DNA from 2 places in the Ectobacillus polymachus genome. Region 1 is predicted to be linked to the other one. Evidence: riboswitches for the same ligand, from Rfam matches in the RefSeq annotation. Region 1 holds a riboswitch; the other holds the start of a gene.

Region 1 (7,853 bases):
ACTAGTTTTAAAGTAGGTATGGTAACAGATGTAGGTGGAGTAGATGACAAATCATTTAACCAATCTGCATGGGAAGGTTTAAAGCAATTCGGTAAAGATAATGGTTTAAAAGAAAACGAAGGCTATCGTTATTTACAGTCAACGCAAAGTTCCGATTACGAGCCGAACTTAACGAAATTGGCACAACAAAATTATAATTTAACGTTCGGTATGGGATATTTAATGCAAGATTCAGTTGCAAAAATAGCTGATCAATTTAAAAATAATCAATTTGCGATTGTAGATAGTGTTGTAAATAAGCCAAATGTAACAAGCATTACTTTTAAGGAAAATGAAGGATCATTCCTAGTTGGTGTAGTAGCAGCGATGACGACAAAATCGAATAAAGTTGGTTTTATTGGCGGAGTGAAAAGTCCGTTAATTCAAAAATTTGAATATGGCTTTATGGCAGGTGTAAAATCAGTAAATCCAAAAATTGAAATCGTATCTGAATATGCAGATGCGATTGATAAACCAGAAAAAGGTTCTGTATTGGCATCTGCGATGTACGGTCAAGGCGTTGACGTAATTTATCATGCATCTGGTGCAACAGGAAACGGTGTATTTACCGAAGCGAAAAACCGTAAGAAAGCAGGACAACAGGTATGGGTAATCGGTGTTGACCGTGACCAAAGCCAAGAAGGTATGCCTGAAAATGTAACATTGACTTCCATGGTTAAACGCGTGGACGTTGCAGTAGCTGATGTAGCAAAAGAGGCAAAAGACGGCACACTTAAAGGTGGCAGTGTAAAAGAATTTGGTTTAAAGGACAAAGGTGTTGATATCGCTCCTACCCAAGATAATGTATCAAAAGCAGCGTTAGCAAAAGTTGACGAATTTAAAAAACAAATTTTAAATGGTACGATTAAGATACCGGCAACAGAACAAGATTATAAGACATATGAAGCTTCTCTACAAAAATAAATTAATACCTGGAAATATTTTTGTAATACGATTCATCTCGATTACATATTGCATCCAATTGGAGCGCTTGGAGCCTCATTATTCTTTGGCTTTGCGCAATCTCTGGCTATAACAGGAGGGACACTTCCGTTTCTTCAAGGAGTACCATCTGTGTTATTAACGATTTTACCTTATGTCCTTACTATATTTAGCCTTAGTTGGATTTGTTGGACGCTCTGAAGCTCCAAAAGCGCTTGGAACACCGTATGAAAAAGGAAAACGATAATATCATACGCTTTGCAAAAAAACTCGCGAAATGTACGCGAGTTTTTTTGCATATACTAGCTGTAACATAGTCAAGTTGCAAATGAATGTTAGAAAACGGTATATTGTAAATGACTATTTGAAAAAGGAGGAATACATATGCAACATGTTCAGAAAATCGCTGGATTAACCGTTCATACAATTCGTACTGTAAAATATAAAACAAATACACTAGTACTTCGAATGAAGGCACCACTCGCTTCAAGCACTGTAACGTATCGTGCTCTTCTTCCTTATGTTCTTCAAAGCGGAACGAAAACGCTTCCAACGGTGAAAGATGTAAGAGAATATGTAGAAGAAATGTACGGAGCATCCTTGGCGGTAGATGTCGGTAAAAAAGGGGAAGAACACATCATTTCTATTTATATGGATGTTGCAAATGAAATCTATTTGCATAATGCTCCGCCTCTATTAGAAAAAGCAATCCAGATGTTATCCGATGTGTTGCAACGCCCTTCGCTCCAAAATGGTGCATTCCAACCTGCTATCGTTGAAGCTGAAAAACGTGCATTAATTCAGCGAATTGATTCCGTGTATGATGACAAAATGCGATATGCAAGTGAACGTCTTATCGAAGAGATGTGCCAGAATGAGGACTATCGTCTTAGTGCGAATGGAAAGAAAGAGGAAGTAGCTAGTATTACGCCGAGATCCCTTTATGACTATTATCAGCAGGCACTTGCTGAGGATGAAATCGATCTGTATCTCATTGGAGATTTACCAGATGAGACAATCTCGCTTGTACAAAAATATTTTGATTTACCAGAACGAAATATTCGGAAGCAAAATGATAAGGAACGGACCGATGTAACAAAAGCAAAGGAAATAATAGAGAAGCAAGATCTCAAGCAAAGTAAATTACATATTGGCTATCGTACCAATATAACATACAAGGATGAAGCGTACTTTGCTTTGCAAGTTTTTAATGGTTTGTTCGGTGGATTCTCTCATTCTAAGTTATTTGTGAATGTACGTGAGAAAAACAGCCTTGCCTATTATGCTGCATCACGCTATGAAAGTCACAAAGGTTTGCTCTTTGTGATGTCAGGTATTCAATCCAAGAATTACGAAAAAGCACTGGCCATCATTAAGGAGCAGCTGACAGCCATGCAAAACGGAGATTTTACAGATGAAGATGTAAAACAAACACAGGCTGTCATTGCGAATCAGATTTTAGAAACAATAGATATGCCAAGGGGGCTTATTGAAATTCTTTACCATAATGTTGTTGCTAACGTTGATATTCCAATTGAACAATGGATTCCAGCCATTAATAAGGTAACAAAAGATGAAATAATTGCGGTTGCGAAGAACATAAAGATGGATACCGTGTATCTACTACGTGGATTAGAGGAGGTATAAGATGAATACCATTTCTTTTGATCAATTAAAAGAAGAGCTATTTTATGAAAAACTGCCAAATGGCTTGGACGTATACATCTTGCCAAAACCAGGATTTAATAAAACGTATGCAACGTTTACGACGAAATATGGTAGCATTGACAATGTGTTTGTCCCGCTAGAGAAAAGTGAATATACACATGTTCCTGATGGAATTGCTCATTTTCTTGAGCATAAACTGTTTGAAAAAGAAGATCATGATGCATTTCAACTGTTTAGTAAACAAGGTGCATCTTCCAATGCTTTTACTTCGTTTACTCGAACTGCGTATTTGTTTTCCTGTACATCGAATGTAGAAACAAATTTGAACACATTACTTGACTTTGTTCAATCTCCGTATTTTACAGAAAAAACGGTTGAGAAAGAAAAGGGTATCATCGGTCAAGAAATACAAATGTATCAAGATAATCCAGATTGGCGTTTATATTTTGGTTTAATTGATAGTATGTATGAGAAACATCCTGTAAAAATAGATATTGCTGGGACGATAGAATCCATTAGCGGTATTACGAAAGATTTGTTGTACGAATGCTACCATACATTTTATCACCCAAGTAATATGCTTTTATTTATTGTAGGTCCTGTTGACCCTGCTTTGCTTATGGATTTAGTTCGTAATAACCAAGTGAAAAAGAATTATAGCAAGCAGCCAGAAATTAAGCGATGGTTTGAAGAAGAACCAGAACATGTTGCAACGAAAAAGCTTGTCATTCCAATGCAAGTACAAACGCCAAAATGCTTAGTCGGTATAAAGGGAAAAGATAAGGCACACACAGGGCGTGAAAAGTTAAAGTACGAAATTACGATATCTCTTTTATTAGACTGTCTATTTGGAAAAAGCTCAAGCAATTATGAGCAACTTTACAACGATGGGCTCATTGATGATACGTTTTCGTATGATTACACCGAAGAAAGTAGTTTTGGTTTTGCAATGATCGGCGGGGATACAAAGGATCCAGATGAATTAGCGAAACGAATCATTGATATCTTGCTTCAAACGAATGAAAATACGTTGTCAGATGCCGTCGTAGATCGTGCGAAGAAGAAAAAAATTGGTGGTTTCTTACGGTCGTTAAATTCACCAGAATTTATTGCAAACCAGTTTACACGCTATGCATTTAATGGTTCAAACTTATTTGATGCCCTTTCTATTCTTGAAGAAATTTCAGTACAGGATATTGTAGCTGCGGCAAATGAATGTAGGGATGAAAAACGGATTAGTATTTGTCAAGTTGTTTCAAAATAGTTAATAGGAGTGAACTGCACCCCAATTGTTAGACAGAGTCTAATAATTGGGGGAGCAGTTTTTTTATGACTAAATTTACAGTAGAAGATAAATTAGCGGCAGTTCAACGTTATTTAGATGGAAGAGAGAGTTATGCTTCGATTGGGGGGCGTCCATAGGTACATCTAAAGCTTTGATAATGAACTGGGTAAGGCAGTACCAGCATGATGGAGAAGAAGGGTTATTCAAAAAATCATATACAAGTTACTCGACACAGTTTAAACTAGACGTACTAAATTATATGAATGAGAGTATGTCCCGTAAAGGTAACTGTTATGATAACGCTGTAATGGAAAACTTCTTTGGTACCTTAAAATCAGAATTATTATATACACAGGAATTTGAAAGTGTTGAGGATTTTAAACAAGAATTAGCAAAATATATAGATTACTATAATAACAAACGAATTAAGGCAAAACTAAAAGGTTTGAGTCCCGTGCAATACCGAACTCAAACCTTAGAAGCTGTCTAATGAAAATAAATGTCTAACTTTTTGGGGTCACTTCAACGAAGGATGCCTTTTCTATAATAAAACATTATTTCTCATCTTGATCCTTGATACGGTCAAAGTGACGTTGACGTAAAAACTGTGAAAGCATATAAACGACATAGAGTGGTATAGCTACGAATAAAAATTCTGGAATTCTCCCGAAATTTCGCGTATACATAGTAATAATAATCCCGAGTAAAAAGAGTGTAACGATAATGCTATACTTTGGAATAGGGACTTCCTTTAAACTAGGGATTTGAATGCGGCTTACCATGAGAAAGGCGAAGACAATGTATAGGACAACGAGAATAATGTGTGGAATTATATGTGAGAACAAGGTCAGAAAAGCCATAATTCCACCAGCGGCTGTTATCGGAACTCCTGTAAAGTAATGCAAGGAGGTCGAAGTTGGCGTAACATTGAACCGAGCTAGTCGATAGGCCCCAAACAGTGGAAACAAACCTGCTATATATAAGCCTATTATCCCAAATTTATCAAAATATGTATAATACATTAAAAGTGCAGGCGCGGCGCCGAACGTAATAATGTCCGCCAATGAGTCCAATTCTTTGCCAATTGGTGAATCCACACGAAGTAAACGAGCGAGTCTACCGTCTAAACTATCGAGCATCATGCCGATTAAAACTAATATTGCTGCGGAGCGATAATGTCCAATGGATGCATATCCGATGGACAGAAATCCACTGAATAAATTTCCGAGTGTAAATAAATTCGGAATAGCTGCTCTGTACAAATTATGATCCCTTACTTTCCTTTTAGATTCTTTTTATCCCACTATTATAAATCCTACAAGTAAGGATTATGGTGATTTTGGGTAAATATCTGGTTGAATAGATAATGGGAAGATTAAACATATAAAAGACGTTCTTTTCTATCATACCACAAAACAATCGATATAAAGCATTGTTTTCATACATTTTGAATATGTATATTATCTGTAAACGTTGTAATAATCGTGTACAAGTTTTACATTTTTATTGAATAATAATTAGAATTTGTGTAAAAATATAAAATGGATTGACAAATTTGTTTTTCGTCTGGTATTGTTAAAAGCAATATATCACGTTAATAATTATATAACAGCCTCATCTAATCTCATGAATAGAGGTTGCAACATTTATTAGTAGTCTATGTGAGACTTTCTGGGGTCTAAGATCATAGTACAAAAGGAAATGGTTGCCGAAGTGAACTAGTAGCCTGAATACTATTTCATTGGGCTTGCATTGAATAAGTGCAGGACTGTCACAAGTAAGGGCTTGTGGAGAACTATTAGAGATGTTGATGCGGTTTCTTGTAAAAAATGATGGTTTGAAATTCATTTTATAGAAACGCGTATGAACATTTGGTTCTACGCGTTTTTTCTTACACAAAACTAGGGGGAGTAACAATGTATTTGCATGGAACAAGCCGCATAAATGAGCAAGGACATTTAGAAATAGGAGGCTGTGATACCACTGAGCTAGTGAAAACCTACGGAACGCCATTATACGTGTATGATGAAGCGTTCATACGTGAGAAAAGCCGCGCGTTTAATCTTGCTTTTAAGGAGAGCGGGTTCTCCTATCAAGTCGCCTATGCGAGCAAGGCGTTTTTATGTTTAGAAATGGGTAAACTAGCGAAGGAAGAAAATCTATCGCTTGATGTAGTATCTGGGGGCGAATTGTATACGGCACTCGAAGCAGGTTTTCCAGCAGAACGAATTCATTTTCATGGAAATAATAAAACAGAGGAAGAAATTCGTATGGCAATTGATGCAAATATCGGTTGCTTCGTGGTTGATAATTTTTTCGAGCTTGAAATTCTACATGATCTTGCAAAGGAATCTGGCAAAATTGTGAATATATTGCTACGTGTCACTCCTGGCGTTGAAGCACATACGCACGAATATATTACAACAGGACAGGATGATTCAAAATTTGGCTTTGGTATTACGAGCGGGCAAGCACTGCAAGCCATGAAAATAGCTTTATTAAAGCCGTCATTTCATCTACTAGGTGTTCATTCTCATATTGGTTCGCAAATTTTTGAAACAAATGGATTTGTACGTGCCATTGAAATATTAAGTGCCTTCCTCGATTTAGTCCGTGCGGAAACAGGTGAAATCATGACCATTTTAAATTTAGGCGGCGGTTTCGGTATACGGTATACAGATGGAGATACACCTCTTCCGATTGTAACCTATGTCAAAGAGATGACGGACACAGTACGTAAACAGTTTGTAAGCCGTAATTATCCACTGCCGGAAATTTGGATTGAACCAGGTCGTAGCATTGTAGGAGATGCCGGAACGACTCTGTATACAATTGGTTCGATTAAAGAAATTCCAGGTATTCGGAAATATGTTGCCGTAGATGGTGGTATGACAGATAATATACGACCAGCCCTTTATCAGGCATCTTACGAGGCAATGCTAGCGAATCGTGCGAACGACCAGCCGGCAGAAAAGGTATCAATTGCTGGAAAATGCTGTGAAAGCGGTGATATGCTGATTTGGGATATTGTCCTGCCGAAAGTTGCATCATGGGATGTACTAGCTGTATCATGTACAGGCGCCTATGGGTATTCGATGGCAAGTAATTATAATCGTATTCCGAGACCAGCTGTAGTTTTTGTAAAGGATGGAAAGGCAGAAATCGTCGTAGAACGAGAAAGTTATGCTGACCTTGTGAAGAATGATCGGATGCTATCGAACAACCTCGCACCGCAATCCTCGCGGTAACAAGGCCTAAAAGTCTATAATAAAAATTTTACAAGGCGAGTAGGATGATTCCTATCTCGCCTTTTTGTATCTAAAGGATATTCTCGCGTACCTCATCATATAATGGTAGCAACCCTTTTTATTTTAGGAGAGTCGATATGCGGAATACAGCGCTCTTAGTCATGGATATGCAACGTCATTATATAAATGCTGTAACGCCTATAGAATATAATGATCCACCTGCTTGGGTTCATACCATAAATAGGGCAATTGAACAGGCGAATCATCACAATATTATGGTTCTATATGTCGTAACACCATTTGAAGCTAATTTGTGGAATCGAAATCATATGGTAGCTACCGAAGGAAGCGTTATGCTGGATTACCATGTGAAAATCATAAATGATCTCGTATTTACAAAAAAACAGCATAGTGCTTTTTCTAGTAAAAGGCTAGTTATTCATTTGCGGGAATATCATATTTCTCATGTCATATTAGTCGGCCTATTGGCAGAAACGAGTATTACAAGTACTGCGCACCAAGCAAAAAAGAAAGGTATGTACGTAACTGTTATAGCAGATGCAATTGCAAGTGCAAGTTTGGAGAAGAAAAAAAATATCTGTCATGATTTCGTAAAGGAGGGAATCAATGTCTGTACGCTTCATGATATATTTATCTAAGAAAGAAAGGGC
Region 2 (25,729 bases), 770 kb from region 1:
CAAATATCATTAGAAAAGTTGAGCTAAAATAACTGTATAACGTTCCGTCTGGCTCAATTCGCTCTACCATATATTGTTCTGCTCGTCTTTCAGCGTTTTCATGAAGCTCTTCGGGAATACCTTGAAGTGTTTGAATCCCTTGCATAATCATTGTTATAAATGAATGCCATCTGGCCTCTTCATTCAAATCTAAATCTTTAATAATGGTCATCTTCCTCTCCTGTAACAGGTCAGATAAATCCGGAGAATGTATTGTTTTCATGCTAAATCGATGGTTGGCAAGAATCAAAATCGGAGCAAGGTTCGATCTTGTGTACACAGACAAATCAAAAAAGTTGACCGGAAATGAACGCGGAAGGAGCATTACTTCAATGGGGATAAAGAAATCACTTGGCCAGGCGTATTGCCCTGTTATAGCTAATATCATTTTTGTTAACATTTGAGCCTTCGTAATTCCGCCCTTAGATAGGATAAATTGTCTTGCCATTTGCATTTCCTTTTCATGCTTATTTCGATATCCTGAATAAAGAAGAGCATAATATGCATCAATCGTAGCAGATACATTTCCCTCCTCCTCATCACGAAATAGCTTCCATGATCCGCTGCGCTCCTGTCTACTGCTAATTCTTTCTACTAAGGACTTGATTAATTCTTCATCATTAATTTCCAATGTTCGCAATAAGATGATCATATAACTGTCTGTAGAAATACCGGTCTCAAACGGATAGCGCCATGATCCATCCGGAGATTGATCATTACTTAATACATTCACAATTCGCTCGATTTCAGACTCCACCTTCATGCGCTACGATCCTCCCCTTATCAAAATATACCTTCCTATACATATTCTTTAACCCCCATGAAAATACATTGGAGATAGCATAGAAATTATTTATGTACTCAGATTTGTTGGTAAAAACGGCGTTTTCAAACAGGAGAATCTCTGGAGTTATTAGTGGTAAAAATACAATTATTTACCGTATGTATTTCCCCTCCTACTGGACAAATTATTTGTGTGGAGGTGATAATAATGAACCAAAATCAAATGAACAAAACATCTGCTGGTACTGATATACAACAAGTACGCAAGCAAAATGCTCAATCTGCACAAGGAACATATGCAACTGAATTTGCATCAGAGACAAATGTGCAAGAAGTAAAACAACAGAATGCTCAATCTGCACAAGCAAAAAGTGGATCTCAATCCTATCTTACAGAGTTTGCTCCTGAAACAGCAACAAATGTACAAGAAGTAAAACAACAAAATGCACAAGCAGAATCACGTAAAAGTCAAAACGTGAAACCTTAATAATCCTCTAAAAGAGAAGAGCTCTCCAAAGTATTTCAATACTTTGAAGAGCTCCCTTATTGTTTACAAATGAAAAAAAGACTCTACATATCTAAAAAACAGATTCCAAACTACGCTTTCAAACCATTCATAATAAATCCAACCATGTACTCGATTTCAACATCATCTTCAGCGATATAATCATCAGGAAGAAAGATAAATCGTGATGTGAAATATCCTCCTATAAAAGTTCCGAGCATTCTCATAATGGTTAATGTAGGAAGTTTTTTCAACTCTCCTTGTTCCTTGAATGTATCAACTACATTCCCTATGAACAGAAAGATATCCTTATTTACAAAGGATAGAAATTCCTTACGTAGATCATCACGATACAACAGTTCTTTTACTAATATTTTGAAAATTTCTCTGTTTTCTTTTATAAATTTCATTCGATTTTTTAATAATTCTCTAAGAAACATTTCAAAACTATCAAATTTCTTTGGTGAAAATTCATCTATTACTTCTTGCATTAATGCTGGCATTAACTCTTTTATAAAGGGAAGTAATACGGAAAGTAATAGATTATCTTTCGTTCCGTAATGACGAAAGATGGTCCCCTCTGCAACTCCTGATGCTTTTGCAATTTCACTCGTTGATGTGTTAGCATAGCCCTTTTCTGCAAACATCTTAATAGCTGTTTCTTCTATTTTCTTTTGCTTATCCGTCGTTTTCTTTGATAATTTTGTCTGCGAAATGATTTTATCTAAAATATTTTCCGACATTTCGTTCACCACCTTCGTATAAAGGTTTGACCTTGATCATTGTTTTCGATATTTTTTCATGACAAATACATTTAAGGTGATAAATACAACCACGAATAGGAGAAGTGTCATTATATCCCTACTTATATCACCTAATCCTTCACCTTTGTACATGACTCCTTTTATAGCATCAGCAGCATAGTACAGTGGCATCACTTTTCCTAACGAAACCAACCAAGCGGCCATTCCATTTAGCGGAAAAATTCCTGCAAAAAATACTTGTGGGATGACAACTAGTGGTATAAATTGTATCATTTGAAATTCAGAAGATGCAAAGGTAGATAAGAGTATACCTAATGATAACGCTACAAAAGCTACAATCAGGTTTACTAAAATTACATTCCATACAGAACCTACCAATGTAATATCAAGAACCTTTACTGCATATAGAACAACGATAATCGTTTGAATAACAGCAAATATTCCGTACCCGATTAAATAGCCAAATATAATTTCCATTCTGCGAATTGGCGTAGCCATTAAACGCTCTAACGTACCTGTCGTACGTTCACGTAACAAACCAATTCCTGATATAAGAAACACAAAGAAAAATACAAAGAATGCAATGAGTGCAGGACCTAATACATCGAAGAATGTAGTATCTTTACTTCCATACACATAGTGTGTGTCAATGCTTGGTTGTTTTATATTTGCTTGAACCATATTCACATTTTGGGCAGCTTGTGCTTGAGAAGCTATAGCTTGTGTAATCTTCATCTGCAATGCTTTGGCAGTGGAGGGATCATCATTTTTCAATGTCAATTTGAACTTGCCATCTTCCATTTGCAGGATTCCATCCAGGCCTTCTTTTTTAACAGTATCAGCGGTTACGGTACTTTCTTGCTTTACATCAATGTTGGCATTTTGCAACGTTTGGACAAGATGATTATCAATATTTGATACACCTAATGTTGGATTCGCGGTGGTACTGTTAAAAATAAAGTACATAAGTGATAAAACTAACAAAGGGGCAAAAAACAATAAAGCCAATGTACGTTTATCCCTTACCATTTCTAAAATGATTCGTTTGATTAAGGCTACTGTTCTCATTGATTTACACCTCCAGCCTGCATGAATACTTCCTCTAAACTGTTTACCTTATATAAAGCCTTTAATTCCTCTGGTGATCCACTTGTAATAATACGCCCTTCACGAACCATGGCTAGATTGTCGCACTTGTCAGCCTCATCCATAACATGCGTTGTAATAATAATCGTTTTTCCTTTTTCTTCTTTCAAACGTTTCAGCTCTTCCCAAATTGCTTTTCTTAATTCTGGATCAATTCCAACTGTAGGCTCATCTAAAATAAGAATAGCAGGATCCTGAATCAATGCAATCGCGAGAGATAAACGGCGTTTCATTCCCCCAGAATATGCAGATACTTTTTTTGATAATTCATTCGTAAGATTTACAACACCTGATGCATAGGCAATCCGAGATTTCTGTTCTTGTTTATTTAGTTTAAAAAGCGAAGCGAAAAACTTCAAATTTTCTTCAGCTGTTAAAGTTGCATACAAAGCATCCGATTGCGCCATATATCCGATTTCCTGTAAAACTTTAAGGTTAGGCATTTTGTTACCCATTACATAAATCTCACCAGCATTTGCCTTGTCCATTCCTACAATTAGTTTTACTATTGTAGTTTTTCCTGCTCCTGAAGGTCCGATTAATCCATAAATTTGTCCTCTCTCGATTTCCATATCAATATTTTCTAAAATGATCTTTTTTCCAAAATGTCTGCTAACATGATCAATCTTAATTGAAGAATCCATTTCTATTCGCTCCCCTCAAAATTGTGAGTGAGTACTCACATAAATTATATAATTCACTGAATTTTGCGTCAAGATACAATAGTATTTATCGAAAAGTAAAACCGAATCCAATCATAAATAATATGCGAAAAAAAGAAAAAGAGAGCTCGAAATGAGCCCTTTGATAGTTCGTCAGTTCTATTTAAAAAACTAGTCATTTAATACTTAACCTCATAAGGATTCCCACTCATTCTCCTTCTTATTTCATCCGTAATCTCGAATGATTTTGTTACGGTAATTTCATTATTTGTACTAAAGTCAATCTTAATACTTCCATCAAAATAGATAGGTTTTTGTTCCAACATTTTCACTCCTTTCTTTTTTATTCCCTTGAATCGAATGCATGTTTTAGCATTGTAACAACCTACAAATTATCAACAAAAATACACCACTTATTAGTGGTGTATTTATACATACTATGCATGACTTCCTTCTTCAGACGAAAATTAAACGTATGCAACTATCTAACTTTCCGAATGATCCAAATTGGACTATATAGGAGCAAAAAACTAATCAGTAAGATTCCTTCTACCGACAAAAGATACCATGGCCACGGACCGAGATAATTCAAAATAGAAGAAATCTCAGGTTTTCTCATTAAATACATATAATTTCCATTTACTTCCTTATTAATTAAAAATACACATCCAGCGTACAAATTCACAATAAGCAAGCTTATCCATAGAGAGAGAAATGTCGGTTTGTACTTCTCGACCGCTAGCATAAAAATACAGGCAAGAATAACGCCGCCATGAGAAACGAAAAATTCAAGATAGCGAAAATGCGGAAAGGAATAGATACCTAGGTCTGGCGTTAGAAGTGCTTGTATGGAACTGCCTATCCCGGCAAAATATAAAAATTCAAAAATACGGAAATTTTTTGTTAGTAGCATAATAATCGCAAGGAAAATAGAAATGTCGCTTAGATGAAGAGGTAAAGATAAGCCAAGGGACCAAATATGAAAATAAAACAGCCAAACATGATAACCTATTTCCGCAAGAATTAATAGGAAGGCTAATGAGTAACAAAATAAACGATTCCATTTGCTCCTTTGAAATAAGTTACGTAAAGCGAATACACCTACACAAAGCAAACCAATAACTACTAATGTTACAAGATGTTCTTTTGAAAACATTTGAAAAGGACCATAAGCATAATCCTTTTGGAAGTAGTTCTGCATCATTTCACCCCGTTTTAGAAACCTACCTAATACACTTATTTTGGCTTATATCGCTATTCTTTTATTCAGTTCTATTACGTATTACAAATCATCTGCTTATGTATTGACGCTGTAATACTGACCATATAAAAAAAAGAGTTAATAAAAAAGGGGAATCTCGTAGGCTTCTGTGGCTGTAATCTGCTGAATAATGGATTTAGTTATTATCAAAAAGGTCAACCATTTGTTTGCTTGTCCGAATCTGACCGATCCTAGGGAAGATGTATTTACAAACATAATCATGCTCTTCTTTTGTTGAAGCTGTCATTGCATCTTCTACGAAGATTTGCTTATAGCCATGTTGATATGCTTCTCTAGCTGTAGTATCAACACCAATTCCAGTCGAAATACCACATAGTACAATCGTATCAATTCCACGGCGACGTAACTGTAAGTCAAGGTCAGTACCATAGAATGCTCCCCATTGTCGTTTGGTGATCTCATGAACATTGTTCATATTTTCTAATTCGGGTACGAAATGATCCCAGCCTTTTGGTAATTGTACCGGGTTGATTTTTAAATCTGTATTTGGCTTTAACATATCTTTTCCATCAACAGATGAGACTCTTACAAGAACTACAAATGCGCCCTTCTCCGTGAATGCACTCACTAATCTGCTCGCATTCTGAACAACCTGCGCACCAGTATAAGGGGAATGTTCTCTGTTTACAATTCCATTTTGCAAATCTATCACTACAAGCGCTGTTTTTTCTGCTTTTATTAATTCATTTTCTGGTGATTTTAAATCTTTCATTTTCTTTTCTCCTATTCATTTTACTTTTTGCAATACCATAACCGTATCATAGTTTACCACAAGGCCCAAAAAGTTCACCATAAGATATGGTTGAATGAAACAACTATATTGTTACTCAATAAAAAAAACAGGAATGACTCCAATATAGGTCATTCCCGTTTTTACTACTATCTATTGTTAATATCCCCTATTATTCATAACGCAGCGCCTCGATTGGATTCAATTTAGAAGCTTTTCTTGCAGGATATACTCCAAATACGATTCCAACGAGAATAGACGTTCCAAATGAATATAGAATAGGAGCAAGGGTGATGGACGTTGCGATATTGCCTACCTTCGTAAGTAAATCCGCTACACCGATTCCAAGCCCGATTCCAATAAGTCCACCTAATACACTAAGTGTTACAGCTTCAATTAGAAACTGCTGCAGGATGGCTCCTCTTGTTGCCCCAACTGCTTTTCGGATGCCGATTTCCCGTGTACGTTCCGTTACTGAAACGAGCATGATGTTCATGACTCCAATTCCGCCAACTACAAGGGAAATAGCGGCAATACCAGATAATAATGCTGTCATTACAGATGTAACTCCTTGCGCCGTACTTAAAATTTGCGTTTGTGAACTGATTTGGAAATCATCATCACTTTTTGGAGTTAGATGATGCTGCGAACGCAAGGTTTGCTCGATTTGAAACTGTGCTGTATCCATTTTATCAGCAGAAGTTGCTGATACGAAAATAGAGCGAACTTTCGATTGATCAAATAAGCGATTCATACCAGTTGTTATCGGAACAATAATACGATCATCGTTATTTGTTGATCCTTGGCTTCCTTGGCTCTGCAGAACACCAATTATAGTAACCGGCAAATTATTAATCTCAATCGTTTGTCCAATCGGATTCGCGTTCTCATTGCCAAATAAATTGGCTACGACCTGTGGACCAAGTACGGCTACATTTGCTTCTCCTTGTACTTCATAGCGGGAAAAGAATCGTCCGGAACGAATCGTCAAGTTTCGAATATCCGCATACGAATCTGATCCAGCTTCAATTGTAGTCGAATAACTTTGATTTTTATAGACAACTTGCCCTTGTTTACTTGCAAAAGCTGATACTGCGCTAATGCCATCCTTACCTTCTAATGCCTTCGCATCATCTATGCTCAAGTTTTGCAACGATCCAGCTCCTAATCGAACATTTCCTTGCTGCGCTTGTCCTGATGTAATAATAAGCAAATTGCTTCCTAGACTATTAACCTGCGCAGCAACGTTTGCAGATGCTCCTTCTCCAATCGCAACCATGGATATAACTGCTGAAACACCAATTATAATACCTAGCATCGTTAAAATGGAACGAAGTACATTGGTTCGTAAGCTGTTTAAGGAGATTTTTATGCTTTCGAGAAATTTCATTGTAAAACCTCCGCTTCCCGCTTTCCAATTCGTCGATTCGTTACCGGTTCGTCACGCTCGATTTTCCCATCACGAAATAGTATGATGCGTTTTGCATATTCTGCTACTTCGCGTTCATGAGTAACCATGATAACCGTTTTACCTGCGTCATTTAGCTCTTGGAAGATGCTCATAATTTCAATACTCGTTTTGGAATCAAGAGCACCGGTTGGTTCGTCTGCGAGTAAAATGACAGGATCATTAATTAAAGAGCGGGCGATAGAAACACGTTGCTGCTGACCTCCAGATAGTTCACTCGGCTTATTTAATAAACGATTGCCTAGCCCAACACTTTTAAGTGCCTTTTCAGCTCGATCTCTACGTTCATGTTGAGGAACCGTGGAATAAATCATCGGAAGCTCAACATTTGCAAGAGCACTTTGTCTAGGCAATAGATTGAAGTTTTGAAAGACAAATCCGATTTTTCGGTTACGGATAAATGCTAAGCCATCGTCATCTACGTCTGAAACGGGAAACTCTTGGATGAAATATTCACCTGATGTCGGTTGGTCTAAGCAGCCAATAATATTCATCATCGTTGATTTTCCTGAGCCGGAAGGTCCCATTATGGCGACAAATTCTCCCTCCTGCACAGAGAAATTCACATTATGCAAGGCATGAATCGTTTGTCCACCTAGCTCATACGTTTTTTGAATATTTTTCAGTTCAATGACGGTTTTCATATTAGTTACCTCCTCGGCTGCCGCCACCGCCGGCACCACCGCCGCCGAAGCCACCGCTACCGCCGCTGCTTCTACCACCAGAGCTATTGCCTCCGCCAAATCCAGATAATCCGTTTGTTCCATTGGTTTTATTGGAATTCGCATTCGGATTGCTTAAGATGATGGCTACCTTGTCTCCTTCTTTTAATCCAGACGTAATTTCAACTTTATCCGTACCATAATATCCAACCGTTACAGCTTGGAATCGTAAATTGGATGGAATATTTTGTCCATGGCCGCCGCTTTGTCCGTTACCGGTTTGAGAAGAATCCGAAGATGCCGAACCATCTGTATTTTGAACATACACACCATCTTTGCCATTTTTACTTTTCAAAGCCATAGACGGAACGTACAGAGCATTTGGATGATCCCCAACCTGTATCGTTACATTTGTGGTCATACCAGGTTTGAGTAGATTATCTGTATTATCCACGGAAAGAGTAACATCATAAGTAGTTACACCAGATGTTGTAGTTGCCTCAGGCGCAATGGTAGTAACCTTCGCATTAAATGTTTTACTATCAACAGCACTAGTAGTAACCGTTGCTTTCATATCATTTTGCACCTTACTAATATCACTCTGACTTACTTGTGCCGTAATTTTAAGCTGACTTGTATTTGCGTCGTCCATCACAATTAATGCCTTCCCATTCGTGGAAGTATCGCCTACGGCACCATTTACTTGTACAATGACGCCATCTATCGGTGCTTTAATCGTTAATTTATCTAACGCCGCTTGTTGTGCCTGCAGCGCTGTTGAAGCTTGGTCAACTGCTGCTTTTGCAGTTTGTACATCAGCTGTCTTTGGTGGCTCCTTTAATTGATTCAATTTCGCTACTGCCAAATTATAATCTTGCTGTGCTTGCTGTGCTGCATTATTTGCTTGATTGAGATCACTTTGAGTCATCTTTTTTGCATCAACTTGTGCTTGTGTATCACTTAATTTCTGCTGTGCACCATTCAATGTAATTTGCGCTTTACTCACACTAATTTGCTGCTGATTAATATCATCACTAGTGGCACCTTGATTTACTGTATTTAATTTCGCTTGTGCAACTGTAAGATTTGCTTGGTCGTTTGCCAGCTTACTCTTAGCATCCGTATCGTCCAATGTTGCAAGTACCTGTCCAGCCTTTACTTGATCACCTACTTTTACATTGATAGCAGTCACTTTAGTAGCACTGTCTCCATTTAAGGATACTTGCTGTGCTGCCGCAACGGTTCCAGAAGCCGAAATCGTTTCCGCTACATCTCCCTTTTGAACGGTAACATATTGAACTCGCGCTCCCGTGTTACTTTGTGCACTTGTTTTTGAATATACATAATATGATACCAATCCAATTACAAAAACAGCCACAATGCTAATGATTAAGACTCGTTTTCTTTTTTTAGGCTTTAAAGGTATTTCATTTTGCAATGCTAATTCAGACATGAGAGGCCTCCTATTCACTGCTATGCAGTTAATGAAACTTTTTTGTATCAGGAAATATCACCTAGTAATCTACCGATTACATTCTTCATTTCCACTTGGTTTAACAGTGAACCGGTATCTGGTTCAGCATCCCCTCCTTCAAGTAACCAGTTTGTCATAAAAAAATAATTAAAATTTCAAGTATATATTATCTATAAATTCTTAAGTTTTGCTTAAGAATTACATAGATTGCATCTTGACAAAAACTAATATAATTAGTTAATTTAATAATATAATTAGTTTTAATGTTAAGGATGATCTAGACAGATGTTTTTATTGGAATATCACTATGTATTCTTATAGATTTTGGGACTTCGTAGACTTTACTGCTTTTATTCAGACATTAAAAATAATGCATTTGGAAGGAGGCATGTACGCATGGCATCTACATTTAGATTTGTAGGCGGTTCTATTTCAATTTTATTAGGGGCTCTTTTACTTATCGGTCATATTATAAACCTTGGTGTTGGTACGATATTAGGAGAGACGATGATATTAACATCCCATTTGCTTATGGTTTTTGCATTTTTCGTACTCTATGAGGCACAAAGTGAAGAAAATAGTATTCTTGGAATGTTTGGTATGCTTACGGGGATTATTGGTACCATCCTTGTTACCGCTATTGTTCTAGTAGAAATTGCAGGAATTTCGGGAGCTTCTATAGACGCAGTTTTTGCAGCGAATGTTCCACATGCTATTCATTCATTTGGTCCCTTACTTTTTGTACTTGGAATGATTCTATTCGGTATTTCTGTGGCCCGTGGAACAACTCTTCCTCGAGATGGCGGCTATTTACTCATTATAGGAACGGTTATTTTTGCTGTAGCAAGTCTTGCAGGAAGTGCCGAAGATATCTTCAGCGTAATTGGTGCAATTATTACAGGCGGAGGATTTATTCGATTAGGATTATACCTTATTAAAGCTTCCCCTAAAGAACAGAATTAAAAAACACTCACAAAGCTCCATTTTATATCGAAACTTTGTGAGTGTTTTCGTGTGCTAAGAATTCTTACGTTTAAATCCGCAGCTATTACGGAATTGGATCCCAATTAAGCTTCCTAACATAGCCATGACCATCCATACCCATCCGTGTAAACTAAAGGATGCAACTCCTGAAAAATAGGCACCAATATTACACCCAAAGGCAAGACGAGCGCCGTATCCCATTAAAATGCCGCCAATGAATAGACCAACTAACATCTTAAATGGATACGAACGAAGACTAAAACGGATTGCTTTACCAGAAAGTGCTACTGCTAATAAAGCCCCTAGCATAATACCTATATCGGATACGGTTGTACCGTCATGAAAGACACTCGCATGCAGAGCAGCTGCATTCGGTACACTCTGCCAATATCCCCAAGTTTCAACAGGAACTCCAATAGCTCCAGCTATCTTCGAACCCCATAATGCAAATGCAGATGTGATTCCCCATGGTTTTCCAGCAATAAGAAGAAAGGCAATTCCTCCAATTGCTAGTGCAATCGTTCCTGTCATCCAGGACCATGGACCATGAAGAAGCGTATTAAACGAGAACGGTTCATTGCCAAATACTGTTTCAAGTTTGCCATAACGGCGACGCTCTACGAGAATGGTAATGAGAAAAACAATGGCAATGATCAATAAATTAAGTGCGAGTCCACCTACCGTACCAAACGATTGAATGAAGGAAATAGGCTGAAGATGCGGTAAGTTAGCCCACCATGTAAAATGGGCACTACCAATAACCGACCCGATGATAAAACCAACGAGGGTAATAACCGAACGTGCATCGCCGCCGCCAAGATGATAAAGCGTACCGGAGGCACAGCCGTCTCCCATCTGCATCCCGATTCCAAATAGAAAAGCGCCAAATAGAAGAGACACCCCTACTGGTGATACGGATGCTGCGATAGGATGACCAAACATCGTTCCCTTAAGTAAAAATGGTAAAAATAATAGATTCGTAATAACAAATAGGATCATTTGTGCACGTATCCCTACACCTTTTTTATCGCTTAAAAAGTAGCGAAATGAACTTGTAAAGCCATAATGTGCATGATATAACGCCAATCCTAAAAACCCTCCGAGCACATACAACGCAGACTGTTTACTTGAAAATGCATTACCTAACCAAATAGCTCCAATAACAAATAGAGTAACAGTAATGAAAATAATGGCTTGATTACTTTTTGGAACTATACCACTTGATTTACTTGGAATTGTTTGCGAAGCATTTGCTGAATTTGACATATACATCTCCTCCTTTACTAAAAGAATAGTAGCATTATAGCATATTATTCATTTATATCCAACGTTACCAATAGGTTTTATTTAAATAATTTATTATTTCTTGTGTGCAAACAAAAAAGGGTACTCTTTCGTTTTAGAGATACCCTTTTTTGTTTACTATCTTGGTAGGATGTACTCCAGTAATGATACGTTATGAAATTAATTTTGCAATCACAAACGCAATACCTGCAGCTACTCCACCCACTAAAGTTGTTTGCCAAGCACTTTTAATAGGCTTAGACCCAGTATATCTTCCCTTCACAAATCCAAAGATAAACAGTGCAATGAGTGTCATAATAACAGAAACGATAAGTGCAGACTGCGACTGTTGAATAAACATATAAGGGAGCAAAGGAACAAAGCCACCTACAATGTACGATAAACCAATGGTTAAGGAGCTATTTCGCGCTCGCTTCGGCTCAGGCTTTTCAAGTCCAAGCTCGTATTTCATCATAAAATCTACCCATTTTTCATCATCCTGACTAATGGCATCAACAGCCTCCTTGACTGTCGGTTCAGGAAGATGCCATTCACGTAATATATCTGCTACCTCTTCTCGTTCACGATTAGGTAATTCCACTATTTCTTTTCGTTCACGAGCTAGCTCAGAGGCATAGTGCTCTTCATCGGTACGAGCAGCAAGGTATCCCCCAAGTCCCATTGCTATAGAACCTGCAGCAATTTCTGCTACACCTGCAATCACGACTAAGCTTGGGTTAGAAACACTACCTGATAAACCAGCTGCAAGGGCAAAAGGAACCGTTAGTCCATCCGCCATTCCAATTACCACATCTCGAATAAATTCGGGAGCTAAAAAGTGCTGTTCTTCATGCGTATCCTTGTTCAATTCTTTCTCTGACATAGAAATTCTCCCCTTATATTTCAAATCAACTGCATATTCTAAAGCAGCGATAATGAAAATCCTTATCGTTACCCTTAAAATGCCACATGGTGCTATTACAAATGTAATAGCACCATGCCTGTTTCAAATTATTTGATTATCATTATTATATCACAATTTACAGAAACAGGCACATACGGTAAAAGAATCTTCAATAAAGAAAAATCTTTTTTACTCTAAATGCTCTGTTATAATTAAAACAATAATATTTCCAGTAATTACAACTAAAGGAGGATACACTTATGTCCAAGGATCGAAAAACAGGCATTTTATTTTTATCTCTTTCTACTGTATGCTTTGCAGGTTCTTATGCGTTAAAAACAATCTTCCTCTATGCCCCAACCTTTGGATTTTTATTAGGAACCCTCTCCCTAGTTACTGCAAGCTACTGGATAGGAAAAACCGAGAAATAATGAAAAAAGACAAGCACATCCCTAGTTGTGCCTGTCTTCTACTATTTAGCCTTACATGCTGCTCTCCAATGTCATATTCGGATGCTTTTCCTTAAACATACGAAATACAAAATCATTTTCAAATAGAATGACCGGATTTCCTTCACGATCCTCAACCTGCATAATACGCGAGTCAAACATGTTATCTTGCAATTCCTCTTTCTTCGTCCACATCGCAATACTATGCTTCATAGGAACAAATTCAATATCAACATGATATTCATTCTTCATACGATATTCGAAAACTTGGAATTGTAGTTCCCCAACTGCTCCTAAAATATAATCTCCAAAAAATGGCGTACGATACAGCTGTACAGCCCCTTCTTGTACAAGCTGGGTCATCCCTTTATCGAATTGCTTATGCTTGAGGGCATTTTTAGCTGTTACTTTCATAAATAATTCTGGTGGGAACTTTGGCAGCGCATCATATTGAAATACATCGCCACCATCTAAAATCGTGTCGCCGATTTGGTACGTCCCGGAATCATACAACCCGATAATATCTCCCGGATATGCTTCTTCAACTGTTTCCCGGTCAGAGGCAAGAAATTGCTGAGATTGCCCAAGCTTCAGCTTCTTCCCTGTACGAGCAAGCGTAACCGTCATCCCGCGTTCGAATTTACCCGAGCACACGCGAACAAATGCAATACGATCGCGATGGGCAGGATTCATATTCGCTTGAATTTTAAATACAAACCCTGAAAAATGTGGATAATCCAGATCAATTTTTCCCGCTGAAGAATTTCGCGGCTGCGGTGATGACGTTAGCTCGATAAATGCATCTAAGAACGATTGCACACCAAAGTTTGCGATCGCACTTCCGAAAAATACCGGAGTCAGCGTTCCGTTTTTAACCTTTTCAACCGAAAAATCATTCCCAGCTTCGTCTAACAAAGCAAGCTCTTCAGTTAATGTCTCAAGGTAGGAAGAGTCAATATGTTGTTTTACTTCATCCGTAATATGTTCGCCGTCAAAATCAGTAAAAAACGAATCCTTGCTGCCACGGAACACTTCTATTTGCTTCTCGAAGCGATCATATGTACCTTGGAATCGTTTACCCATGCCAATTGGCCACGTAACTGGGTAGGATTGAATTCCGAGCACTTCTTCAATTTCAGCAAGAAGCTCAAGCGGTTCTTTTCCCTCACGGTCCAATTTGTTTATAAAGGTAAGGATCGGAATCCCACGCATCCGACATACTTTAAAAAGCTTGATTGTTTGTGCTTCAATCCCCTTCGTTCCATCAATAACCATGACTGCACTGTCTACAGCAGTTAACGTTCGGTACGTGTCTTCACTGAAATCTTGGTGACCCGGTGTGTCCAAGATATTAATTCGATGGTCATTATAGAGGATTTGCATCACACTCGATGTAACGGAAATTCCACGTTGCTTTTCAATTTCCATCCAGTCTGATTTCGCATATTTTCCTGTTTTTTTTGCTTTTACTGTTCCTGCTGCACGAATCGTACCGCCTAGAAGCAATAGCTTTTCTGTCAATGTCGTTTTCCCAGCATCCGGGTGGGAAATGATTGCAAACGTCCGACGTGACGCAATTTCCTTGTTCATTTGCTCACTAATCATAACTGCATTCCTTTCCGAAAAATATATATAAAAAACTAACGATGCACAGTAGTGATTATCGTAGTCAATACGAGACTTATACGAGTCTTCTCTTTCTACTCAGCACTTCTTATCATATCAAATCCTGTCCCGTAGTTAAAGTTTAACTTACAATTCCTATGCATTTCCTATCTTAATTTTTGATTTCTTTACGATTTTCTTCCCTGCAACTAGTTCCTTGAGAAAAAACACTTGTACTTTTGCAATATATCTTCTATAATAATCTCGTCTTTTCAATTTAATAATTACAAAATCCTCATCAATCCGATGAGGTAGAGGTTGCGGCTTTTAAGAGTATGACGGACGAGATACAGAGAATATCGCCTGACTCCGTACAGAAAGGAAAAGCTGCCGAAGTTTGTGCTCCACTCTGGAAGCATGAGCTGGGACTGTTTTCGAATAGGAACAGGACTGTCACATTTGCAAAAACCGGCAAATGTGATGTGCTATCTTACGGAAGGCATGATGCGGGTAGTATATAACGTCGTCGAATCCTTTCGACGGCTTTTTTTATTCCCCACTCCTTCCAAACTATAAAAATAGGAGTGTTTAGTTATGGAAAGTACAGCAAGGACCGTTTCATCACATGAAACTACATCAAGTCAAAATGAATTGCATAGAGGTTTGAAATCACGTCATTTAACGATGATTTCACTCGGCGGAACCATTGGAACAGGATTATTCCTTGCCAGTGGGAATTCAATTCATAATGCAGGACCAGGCGGAGCTCTTGTGTCCTATATCGCTGTTGGAATAATGGTATACTTCCTCATGACAAGCCTTGCAGAAATGGCAACCTATATGCCAGTAGCCGGTTCGTTTAGTACGTATGCAACGAGATTTATAGATCCTTCTCTTGGGTTTGCACTCGGCTGGAATTATTGGTATAACTGGGCCATTACGATTGCAGCAGAATTATCAGCTGTAACAATGATTATGAAATATTGGTTTCCTCATACATCGTCCCTATTATGGAGTGCACTTTTCTTAGTTATTATGTTTCTATTAAATTACTTAGCTGTAAGAGGGTTCGGTGAAGCCGAATATTGGTTTTCAATTATTAAAGTCGTAACCGTTATTATCTTTTTAATAGTTGGTACTGCTATGATTTTTGGAATTATTGGCGGCAATGCAGTTGGATTTCAAAACTTTACGATTGGCGATGCTCCGTTCCACGGCGGATTTATGTCAACACTTGGTGTTTTTATGGCTGCTGGTTTCTCCTTCCAAGGAACAGAGCTTCTCGGTGTTGCAGCAGGAGAAACAGAAAATCCAAGAGTGGCCATTCCACGTGCTATCAAAAGTGTGTTTTGGCGAATTCTTCTCTTTTACGTGCTAGCCATTTTTGTTATTAGTTTACTTATTCCGTATACAAACCCGGATTTAGCAAATAGCGACGTTACTGTCAGCCCATTTACGCTTGTGTTTAGTCGCGCAGGGATTGCATTTGCTGCATCTGTTATGAATGCAGTTATATTAACTGCCGTTCTATCAGCTGGAAACTCCGGTATGTATGCTTCCACTCGTATGCTTTGGGATTTAGCTCGTGATGGAAAAGCTCCGAAGTTTTTAGCAAAGCTTGATTCACGCGGCGTTCCTGTGAATGCTCTACTAATAACAGCATCCGTTGGTGCCATAGCATTTCTTGCTTCTTTGTTTGGTGATGGTGTCGTATACACATGGCTATTAAATGCATCTGGTATGTCAGGCTTTATCGCATGGCTTGGTATTGCGATTAGCCACTATCGATTCCGTAAGGCTTATGTTGCTCAAGGACGAGATATAAGCAAACTACCTTACCGTGCAAAATGGTTCCCATTTGGACCTATATTTGCTTTTATCCTTTGTTCCATTGTTATTATCGGTCAAGGCTTCTCAGCTATTTCAGATGGAAAAATCGATTGGAACAGCATGATTGTTTCCTACATCGGCTTACCGCTATTTCTGATTGTTTGGCTTTGGTATAAAGCAGCGAAAAAGACAAAGATCGTTCCACTTCAAGACTGTGAATTCGTTGAAGAATAGGAAGTTAAAAAGGGGTACTCAAAATTTATGAGTACCCCTCTTCTATATTTCCATATAAATATTGCCCTCTCAAAAGTTTGATACTCTTTCCATTCGATATTATAATCTGAATATTACCTCATATCGGATTTCATTGTTTTAGAAAGGAAGGATCAATTTTGAAAGCAAAATATGTGACGACAGAACTAGAACGTAATGATGCGTTTTTCATTCGAAAAACTGTTTTTGTAGAAGAACAAGGTATTCCAATACAAGATGAATTTGATCAATACGAAGACGTTGCAAATCATATTGTCATTTACAATAACGAAGAGCCTGTTGGTGCAGGTAGATTACGCATCGTTGATAACGTAGCGAAGCTTGAGAGAATTTGTGTATTAGCCTCCTATCGTAAGTACGGTGTAGGTAAGCTGATTGTCACAACAATGGAAGATCTCGGAAAAGAAAAAGGAATGACAAAAGCGATGCTGCATGGCCAAACACAAGCAGAACATTTCTACAAAAAACTTGGCTATCATACGATTACAGAACCATTTATGGAAGACGGCATCCCTCACGTAATTATGGTGAAGGAGCTTCTATAATACGAGAAACGATTTTAATCTCTTTTTTAAAAATAAGTAAAAGGTACAAGCTTTCTTACTCGGCTTGCATATACTTATAGTGGACATAGTTCTTTCAACCCCTCTTCAGTCCGAATCTTGAAGCAGCTGTTTTATAAACAGCTGCTCTTTTTATTAATCGGCTGAAAGAAAACGATGCACAATATGAACGAACATACGTACACCGATAGATAGAGATTCTTCATCAATATCAAAGCGAGGATGATGATGAGGATAAGAGGTTTCTGGTGTACTTCCAGAACCAAGTTTGAAGAAGCAGCCTTTTGCCTTTTGCAAATAGGCGGAGAAATCTTCTCCACCCATCGATGGCTGGAGCATAATCACTTTCTCATTGCCTAGCAGCTCACTTGCACATTGTTCGATCAGTCCTGTAATCTCTGGATCATTAATGACAGGTCGATAGCCGTACCGATAGGAATAAGAAAATGTTGCACCATGCGCATCTACTATGCCCTTTGTGATTTGCCGAATTCGAGTATCCGCATCCTTGCGAAGCTCTTCCTTAAACGAACGGACTGTACCCATAATATGTGCGCGTTCTGGTATAATATTGTCAGCTGTACCGGCATGAAATTGCGTTACCGAAAGAACGCGTTGGTCGAAGGCATCGTTTCCCCTTGAAATAATGTGCTGCAAGTTCGTGACAATCTGTGCACCAATAGCAATGGGGTCAATACACACCTTCGGATGAGCTGCATGTCCTCCGCTTCCTTCTATTATAATATCAAACACATCTGGCGCTGCCATCATAGGTCCGTAGGTAATGCCAATCTTCCCGGTTGACAAGCCGGACATCATATGCAGACCAACTACTGCATCTACCTCATCCATAACCCCCTTTTGTACCAATTCTTCAGCCCCGCCTGGGTATTGCTCCTCTGCATGCTGAAATAGAAAACGAACTTCTCCCGCCAAAGAATCTGCTTGCTGCGAAAGTACATCGGCTGCCCCTAACAAGATAGCAGTATGTGCATCGTGGCCGCATGCATGCATAACTCCTGGTATCTTTGAAGCATAACTAACGTCGTTTTCCTCTTGAAGCGGTAGTGCATCCATGTCAGCACGCAGTGCAATCGTTTTCCCCTCTTTCTTCCCTTTTAAAATTGCCATGACACTAGACACCGTTGGACGAACAATCTCTAAGCGAGGAAAGGATTGTAATGTTTCATATACAAATTGCGATGTGTTATGCTCACGAAAAGAGACCTCAGGATACATGTGCAGATGCCTTCTCCAACTTACTGTTTTTTCCTTTATATTATTTCCTTGGAAATCATTCATGATCTTTCCCTTCTCCCTATTATATTTTAGCATTTGCATATACATTTAAAGCAGAATGTACTATACTATTTTCTGATTCTTTTAACGTTTCCCTCCATATCCATATGGTGGAATCGCAAAAATATGAACGTATTCTCTGGTTATTTCATATTGCAAAGGATTTTCTTTTTGTTAGTACAGTGATACTATCAAAAATAGAACATGGTGATAGCAGCAGGATGTTATGTAGGAGGAAGCTCATGAAAGTAATTCAAAAAATATGGGTAAAACCACAGACACAATGGGTATGGAAAACCCTCTATTATTTATTCATTCTTCTAGCCCTTCTCGGGATTTATGGATTTAAAGATACAACTTCGAGTACATTTATTTACAATGAGTTTTAAAGTGGGGTAAGCATATGAATGTGTTAGAACAAATAGAACAATGGACCCTTACAGAGCCGAACCGTAACGCGTTCGTATGGAGGGATCAACAACTAACATACGGAGAATTGAAAGAACAATCTGACGCACTTGCATATTGGATAGCGCAGCAGCAGATAGGTGAAGCACCGATTGCAGTATATGGACATATGCAGCCAGAAATGATTATCATGTTTCTTGCCTGCGTAAAGGCAGGACATGCATACATTCCAGTTGATACCAGCCTACCGGCTGATCGTATTCATCGTATTGTTACGAATTCTTGTGCAAAGCTGTTCCTTTCAGCAGCAGATACTGCGATTCCAAATGTAGCCATTCCTATCGTTCAAAAGGAAGAGCTGCAGCAAATATTTTCTACTTATAAGGGAAGAGCAGCAGATACAACATTGGCGGTAACGGAAAAGGATACTTTCTATATTATTTACACTTCCGGCAGCACAGGAAATCCGAAGGGTGTCCAAATTACGCTTGGCAATTTGCAAAGTTTTGTGAGTTGGATGCAGCAGGATTTTCCCATCACGCCTGGCCAAATATTTTTAAATCAAGCACCATTCTCATTTGATTTGTCTGTTATGGATTTATTTCCTGCCTTAACAACGGGGGGGACATTGTGGGCCATCGACAAGGATATGATTGCCAAACCTAAAGATTTATTTGCGTTCCTTGCAAAGTCCCAACTAGAAGTTTGGACGTCTACACCTTCCTTTGCACAAATGTGTCTTATGGAGCCTTCATTTACGGAAAATATGCTACCAAACTTACGCACCTTTCTGTTTTGCGGAGAAGTTCTTTCAACTGACACAGCTAATAAACTAAAGGAACGGTTTCCAAACGCACGTGTTATAAATACATACGGTCCTACCGAAGCGACAGTAGCCATTACACATGTAGAAGTGACGGAAGATATTCTACATACACATCCTTCTCTTCCTGTCGGCTACTGTAAATCCGACAGTCGAATTCTAATTATCAAAGAAGACGGAACCGTTGCAGCTGAAGGAGAAAAGGGTGAAATCATTATAAATGGTCCAAGCGTAAGCATTGGCTATTTAGGTAGCCCGGATTTAACAAACAAATCCTTTACAATCATCAATGGTCAACGTGCCTATAAGACAGGCGATTCCGGTCATATACAAAATGGACTTCTCTATTTCCATGGCCGCTTGGATTTTCAAATAAAGCTACACGGCTACCGTATGGAGCTAGAGGAAATTGAACATCAGCTCCGAACGAGTTCCTATGTAGAAGCAGCGGTTGTTGTCCCTGTTAAAAGAGGAGAATCATATGATCACCTATTAGCAGTAGTGATTCCGAAAAAACATTCGTTTGAAAAGGAATATCAGCTCACTTCTGCTATAAAAAAAGAAATTGCATCCTTTCTACCGAGCTATATGATTCCGCGAAAATTTAAGTATCGTGAAAGTATACCGATGACAGCAAACGGAAAAGTCGATCGAAAAAAATTGTTGAGTGAGGTTACAGTATGATTCCTTATGCAACGTTTACCTATTTTTTCATTCTAATGATCCTGCTTGCTCCTACGATCATAGCTGGGCTACGAGGAAAATCACTGCGGACATATAACTCCGTTGTCACTGTTATCATACTTGCTATTATTTTCGCTAATCAGCCGGTGCAAGCCGTTTCACTCATCGGCTATACTTTATGGCAAGTCTTACTTGCAAAGGGATATCTCCCTTTGCGTAAGAAAAACAATAAAGCGAGCACATTTTATGTTGCTACCTTTTTGGCTATTCTACCGCTTTTGCTTGTGAAAATCATTCCGATTATACAGCCGTCAAATGCCATTGGCTTTCTTGGCATTTCTTATTTAACATTTAAATCGGTGCAAATTATTATTGAAATAAGAGACGGGCAAATTAAAGAACTGTCACTCTATGACTTCCTTCGTTTCCTACTCTTCTTTCCAACCATTACATCTGGACCAATTGATCGCTATCGTCGCTTTCAAAAGGATATAGAAAAAACACCATCAGCAGAAGAATACAAGGAACTTCTTTACATAGGGATTAATCGGATATTTCAAGGATTTCTGTATAAGTTCATCATCGGCTATTTGATTAATGAGTATATGCTTCATACAGAATTTATCATGCGCAATACGTTTTCTTCTGTGCTCGTTTATATGTATGCCTATAGCTTCTATTTATTTTTTGATTTTGCCGGTTATAGTGCCTTTGCGATTGGGATTAGCTATTTTATGGGCATTAAGACGCCCGAAAACTTTAATAAACCATTTATAAGCCGCAATATTAAGGACTTCTGGAATCGCTGGCACATGAGCCTATCCTTTTGGTTCCGCGACTATATTTATATGCGCTTTGTTTTCCTTATGACCAAAAAGAAGCTTATTAAAGACCGCTACATCGTTTCCTACATGGGATTTTTCTTGAATTTCTTTATCATGGGAATGTGGCATGGACTCCATACGAATTATATCATTTATGGTTTGTACCACGCACTTCTATTTATATTGTTTGATCTATTTGAACGGCAAAACAAAAAGCATAAATTTTGGCCGAAAAATAAACTAACGCATATCATTGCAATTATCATTACATTTCACTTCGTATGTTTCGGATTTCTTATCTTCTCCGGCAAAATCATCTAACGTTGCGTTTTGCCTAGAAGCGAGTACTATAAGGTTATGAAAAAAAAGGAAAAGGAGATTACAATCATGGCTGAATTAACAGAACAAGTATTAGACTTACTAGAAGAAGTGTGTGAAAACGATATAGTGAAAGAAAATCCAGATGTTCTTCTTTTTGAAGAAGGCATTCTTGATTCATTTGGAACCGTTACTTTATTAGTAGAAATTCAAGAACGTTTAGGCATTGAAGTATCCATTTCTGATTTCGACCGCGAAGAATGGGCTACACCAAACTTGATCATTAAAAAATTGGCGGACATGCAATGAAAACTCCCAAGTTTGGACCGATCCTTCTAGCATTCCTAATCTTTTGTATCCTGTTGTTTCTTCCCAATTCGTTTTTGCTTTCTCTTTTGAACGATAAAAAGTTGGAAGATGCAGCTACTTCCTTAAATCCAAACGTATTTCAAGGAATTGATTTACAGAAGAAAATGCTAGAGGATCCGAAATACCTTCCAATGTATGGCTCATCAGAGCTATCTCGGTTAGATGTATACCATCCATCTAACTACTTTCGCGTAAATCCTGACGGGTTTACGCCATTTCTCATTGGTCGAGGCGGTACGCAATCACTAACTCATTTCCTAAGCCTGGCTGCAAACGCAGATCAATTAGAAGGAAAAAAAATCGTCTTTGTTCTTTCTCCGCAATGGTTTGTGGCAGAAGGATTAAACGAGGAGCATTTCGCACCTAATTTTTCATCAATCCAGGCATATGACTTTCTCTTTAATCAAACGATTGATCCCGCACTTAAGAAGCAGGCTGCCGAAAGGCTCCTAACCTTTGATGTAGTGAAAAAGGATAAGCTGCTCACAACAATGCTTGATGGAATTGTATATACAGACTCTGCACACACATGGAAAGCACAGGCTGCTAAACCACTGGCATACATGTACCGAAGCATTCTACAGCGAAAGGATTTTATTCTTTCCCTCGTAACTGTGTACGGACGTAAGCCCAATACAGATCCACATTTGAAAAATCTAACATGGGATCAACTCGAGCATCGCGCTGATCAAACTGGAAAAAACGACTCAAAATCTAATACATACGGTATAGACGATAGTTACTATAACGATAAAATTTCCCAAAAGCTAGCTGCATTAAAGGGCTACCGAGCAAATGAATCGTACGATGTATCACCAGAATACAATGACTTGCAAATGGTACTAGATTTATTAAAGCAAAAACACGCACAAGCACTCTTTATCTCTGTTCCTGTAAACGGGCCGTGGTATGACTATGCAGGGTTCCCACAGGAACGACGGCAATCCTACTACAAAAAAGTAACAAATCAAATCGAACAATCCGGCTTTACCGTGGCTGATTTCTCTGACCATGAATATGATAAATATTTCATGAAAGATACCATTCATGTCGGCTGGAAAGGCTGGATTTACATTGATGAAGCGATAAAACAGTTTTATGATGGAAAGTAAACGGAGGATTCCTTCAGGCCGATGGGCAAAACGTGTCGGATTTTGCGAATAATCGATAAATCAAGGAAATTCGTTGATAAAAGTCTTCTTTTCGTCGATATATTTTAATTTTCGTCGATAAACGATGTTTTTCGTTGATAAATATATTGATTTCGTCGATAAAACCTCCGTGGTCCAACTTCGCAGCTTAGATAAAGTAAGAATGGAGTTCGGCATCGTGGCAATGGCCCACAATCTATTGAAAAATGAAAAAGTGCCAACGAAAAACAATTTGTTTTTCGTTGGCACTTTTATTTTAGGGACTTTTTAGACGGTCCCTTTTTACATAGAAGATTTACTAATCTAGCATTCCTTACAATCTAAATTGATGCAGCTCTGCAACTCGTTTTTTTGCTTGCTCCATCGTTTTCTCAACTAAGTCAGCTGCTGTTAGCTCACGAGCTAACGATGAAGCCTGTCCTGCCCAAAGTGCCATATAATCCGCATTTCCTTGCGTGGCCGCAGCACTACGAAGTGATGACGTAAGAGAATTTTGAATCGGATATGGAGGCAAATCCTGTTCGCTACCTTTCATCTGCTTTATAAATGCGTTCTCAATTCCGCGAGCATAGCGACCTGAAAATACTCTCGTTACGACCGTACTCTGATCATTACTATGTAAGACAGCTTGCTTATGAACAGGATGCGCCCCGCTTTCTTTACAAGTTAAGAAAGCAGTCCCCATTTGAACCCCCTCTGCTCCTAATGCCACTGCTGCAATAAGACCTCTTCCATCCATTATGCCACCAGCAGCGATAATCGGTATGGTAGGAACTGCTGCAATGAGCTGAGGAATCAGTGCCATTGTTCCAATTAGCGAATGAGGCTCAGTTCCAAGAAATGTGCCACGGTGCCCACCAGCTTCACTGCCTTGCCCAACGATGGCATCAACACCAATATTGGCAAGTACCTTCGCTTCTCGCACATTTGTTGCCGTGCCTATTATAATGGTTCCATGCTTCTTTAGCTCTTGTATCTCCTGCACATCCGGTATATCAAAGGCAAAGCTAACGATAGGAACCTTTTCTTCGATTAACACCGCTAGCTTCTCATGATAATCCTCTTCTGGAATGGCTGTTCTATGTTCTTGTAAACCTAATTGTTCTTCCATAGGACGAATCATACGCTTTCCATTTTGAATCATTTGATCATCTATTAATCTTCTTCTTGCAATTAGCAAATTTACAGCAAAAGGCTTTGCAGTCAGTTCACGTATTTTTGCAATCGTAGAACGAATGACTTCAGGTTTCATATATCCAGCACCTAGTGTTCCGAGACCTCCTGCCTCTGAAACGGCTGCTACAAGCTCAGCTGTTGTTACCGACCCAGCCATTCCTGCTTGAATAATCGGATACTTTATACCGAGCATATTCATAAGCTTAGTTTGTTCCATAAATAGTCCTCCTTTTTTCTATCTGTACATAACTTCTATTAGAGAAGGGTAAATCCTTGTTATTTTTGCATATATTTCGAATAGGGGGGAATAAATCCATGAACAAACCACCAGCTCTTAAAAAGGGAGATACTGTACAGATTGTTGCTCCCGCAGGTCCCGTAAATGAGGATGCAGTACATTTGATGAAACAATATCTCATGCATCTTGGTCTTGATGTTCAATTAGGACGTCACATTTTTGGAAAGGATGGATTTTTAGCCGGAAGTGATGCACAGCGGTTAGAAGATTTACAGCAAGCTATCACAAATCCCGATGTCAAGGCAATCTTTTGTGCGAGAGGCGGCTATGGAAGTGCAAGATTGCTTCCATATTTAGATATAACCCCGTTGATTAGTCAGCCAAAAATTTTTTGGGGATATAGTGATATTACTTATTTACATATTATTATGAACCAACATGCAAGGATGATCTCCTTTCACGGACCTATGACTGATGGATATGGAACGATGGACGTTCATCCTCATTCCTTGTCCTCCTTGCAGCAGCTATTTTTTCCTACTCCCATTCTATTCTATGCGAAGCAGGATGAATATCCCTCATTCTCTCACACAGTGCGCGCTCCTATCGTTGGAGGAAATGTAACAGTTCTTGTCAGCACCCTTGGGACTCCTTACGAAATCGATACAACAGGCCGCATACTCATGCTCGAAGATATAGACGAAGCGCCCTATGCCATTGATCGCATGCTCAACCAACTTCGTCTAGCAGGAAAACTGCAAAACTGCGCTGGTATCATTCTAGCGGATTTTCATGACTGTGAGCCGAAAAAAGGTAAGGAGTCTCTTTCTTTAACGCGAATTGTTTATGATCACATTGTTCCTAATCAAGTCCCTATACTTGCCGGCTTTCCCATCGGCCATTGCAGACCAAACTACGCGATTCCAATTGGAGGATATGCCGTGATGAACGGAACAGAACGAACCCTTCTACTAGAACCTGGAATCGTATCGACCTACTGAATTGCCCATTAACAGCATGCATCAAAAAATA

The links. Region 1 has a riboswitch for lysine ahead of lysA (diaminopimelate decarboxylase). Riboswitches for the same ligand answer to the same signal wherever they lie in the genome.
Region 2: linked by a shared signal. The riboswitch ahead of ACM5BR_RS02400 (amino acid permease) and the one ahead of lysA (diaminopimelate decarboxylase) in region 1 are both predicted to bind lysine.

What each region holds. Positions count from the first base shown of each region.
Region 1 is NZ_JBLREB010000001.1:1,251,510-1,259,362, reverse strand. Features, by position in the region: gene ACM5BR_RS06445 (BMP family lipoprotein) at 1-963, shown strand, start outside; partial or broken gene ACM5BR_RS06440 (ABC transporter permease) at 1,015-1,228, shown strand; gene yfmF (EF-P 5-aminopentanol modification-associated protein YfmF) at 1,366-2,628, shown strand; gene yfmH (EF-P 5-aminopentanol modification-associated protein YfmH) at 2,630-3,913, shown strand; partial or broken gene ACM5BR_RS06425 (transposase) at 4,194-4,424, shown strand; gene pssA (CDP-diacylglycerol--serine O-phosphatidyltransferase) at 4,489-5,196, opposite strand; lysine riboswitch at 5,558-5,740, shown strand; gene lysA (diaminopimelate decarboxylase) at 5,851-7,182, shown strand; gene ACM5BR_RS06410 (cysteine hydrolase family protein) at 7,320-7,841, shown strand.
Region 2 is NZ_JBLREB010000001.1:473,925-499,653, reverse strand. Features, by position in the region: gene shc (squalene--hopene cyclase) at 1-802, opposite strand, end outside; gene ACM5BR_RS02475 (gamma-type small acid-soluble spore protein) at 1,031-1,309, shown strand; gene ACM5BR_RS02470 (TetR/AcrR family transcriptional regulator) at 1,420-2,070, opposite strand; gene ACM5BR_RS02465 (ABC transporter permease) at 2,107-3,159, opposite strand; gene ACM5BR_RS02460 (ABC transporter ATP-binding protein) at 3,156-3,881, opposite strand; gene ACM5BR_RS02455 (hypothetical protein) at 4,079-4,222, opposite strand; gene ACM5BR_RS02450 (YwaF family protein) at 4,381-5,100, opposite strand; gene ACM5BR_RS02445 (hydrolase) at 5,297-5,893, opposite strand; gene ACM5BR_RS02440 (ABC transporter permease) at 6,084-7,301, opposite strand; gene ACM5BR_RS02435 (ABC transporter ATP-binding protein) at 7,298-8,023, opposite strand; gene ACM5BR_RS02430 (efflux RND transporter periplasmic adaptor subunit) at 8,025-9,494, opposite strand; gene ACM5BR_RS02425 (hypothetical protein) at 9,912-10,478, shown strand; gene ACM5BR_RS02420 (YeeE/YedE family protein) at 10,533-11,765, opposite strand; gene ACM5BR_RS02415 (VIT1/CCC1 transporter family protein) at 11,956-12,666, opposite strand; gene ACM5BR_RS02410 (hypothetical protein) at 12,948-13,118, shown strand; gene ACM5BR_RS02405 (peptide chain release factor 3) at 13,170-14,741, opposite strand; lysine riboswitch at 15,046-15,237, shown strand; gene ACM5BR_RS02400 (amino acid permease) at 15,336-16,805, shown strand; gene ACM5BR_RS02395 (GNAT family N-acetyltransferase) at 16,964-17,389, shown strand; gene ACM5BR_RS02390 (M20 metallopeptidase family protein) at 17,543-18,709, opposite strand; gene ACM5BR_RS02385 (teichoic acid D-Ala incorporation-associated protein DltX) at 18,949-19,095, shown strand; gene dltA (D-alanine--poly(phosphoribitol) ligase subunit DltA) at 19,110-20,621, shown strand; gene dltB (D-alanyl-lipoteichoic acid biosynthesis protein DltB) at 20,618-21,766, shown strand; gene dltC (D-alanine--poly(phosphoribitol) ligase subunit 2) at 21,833-22,072, shown strand; gene dltD (D-alanyl-lipoteichoic acid biosynthesis protein DltD) at 22,069-23,244, shown strand; gene ACM5BR_RS02360 (NAD(P)H-dependent flavin oxidoreductase) at 23,597-24,676, opposite strand; gene ACM5BR_RS02355 (S66 peptidase family protein) at 24,775-25,698, shown strand.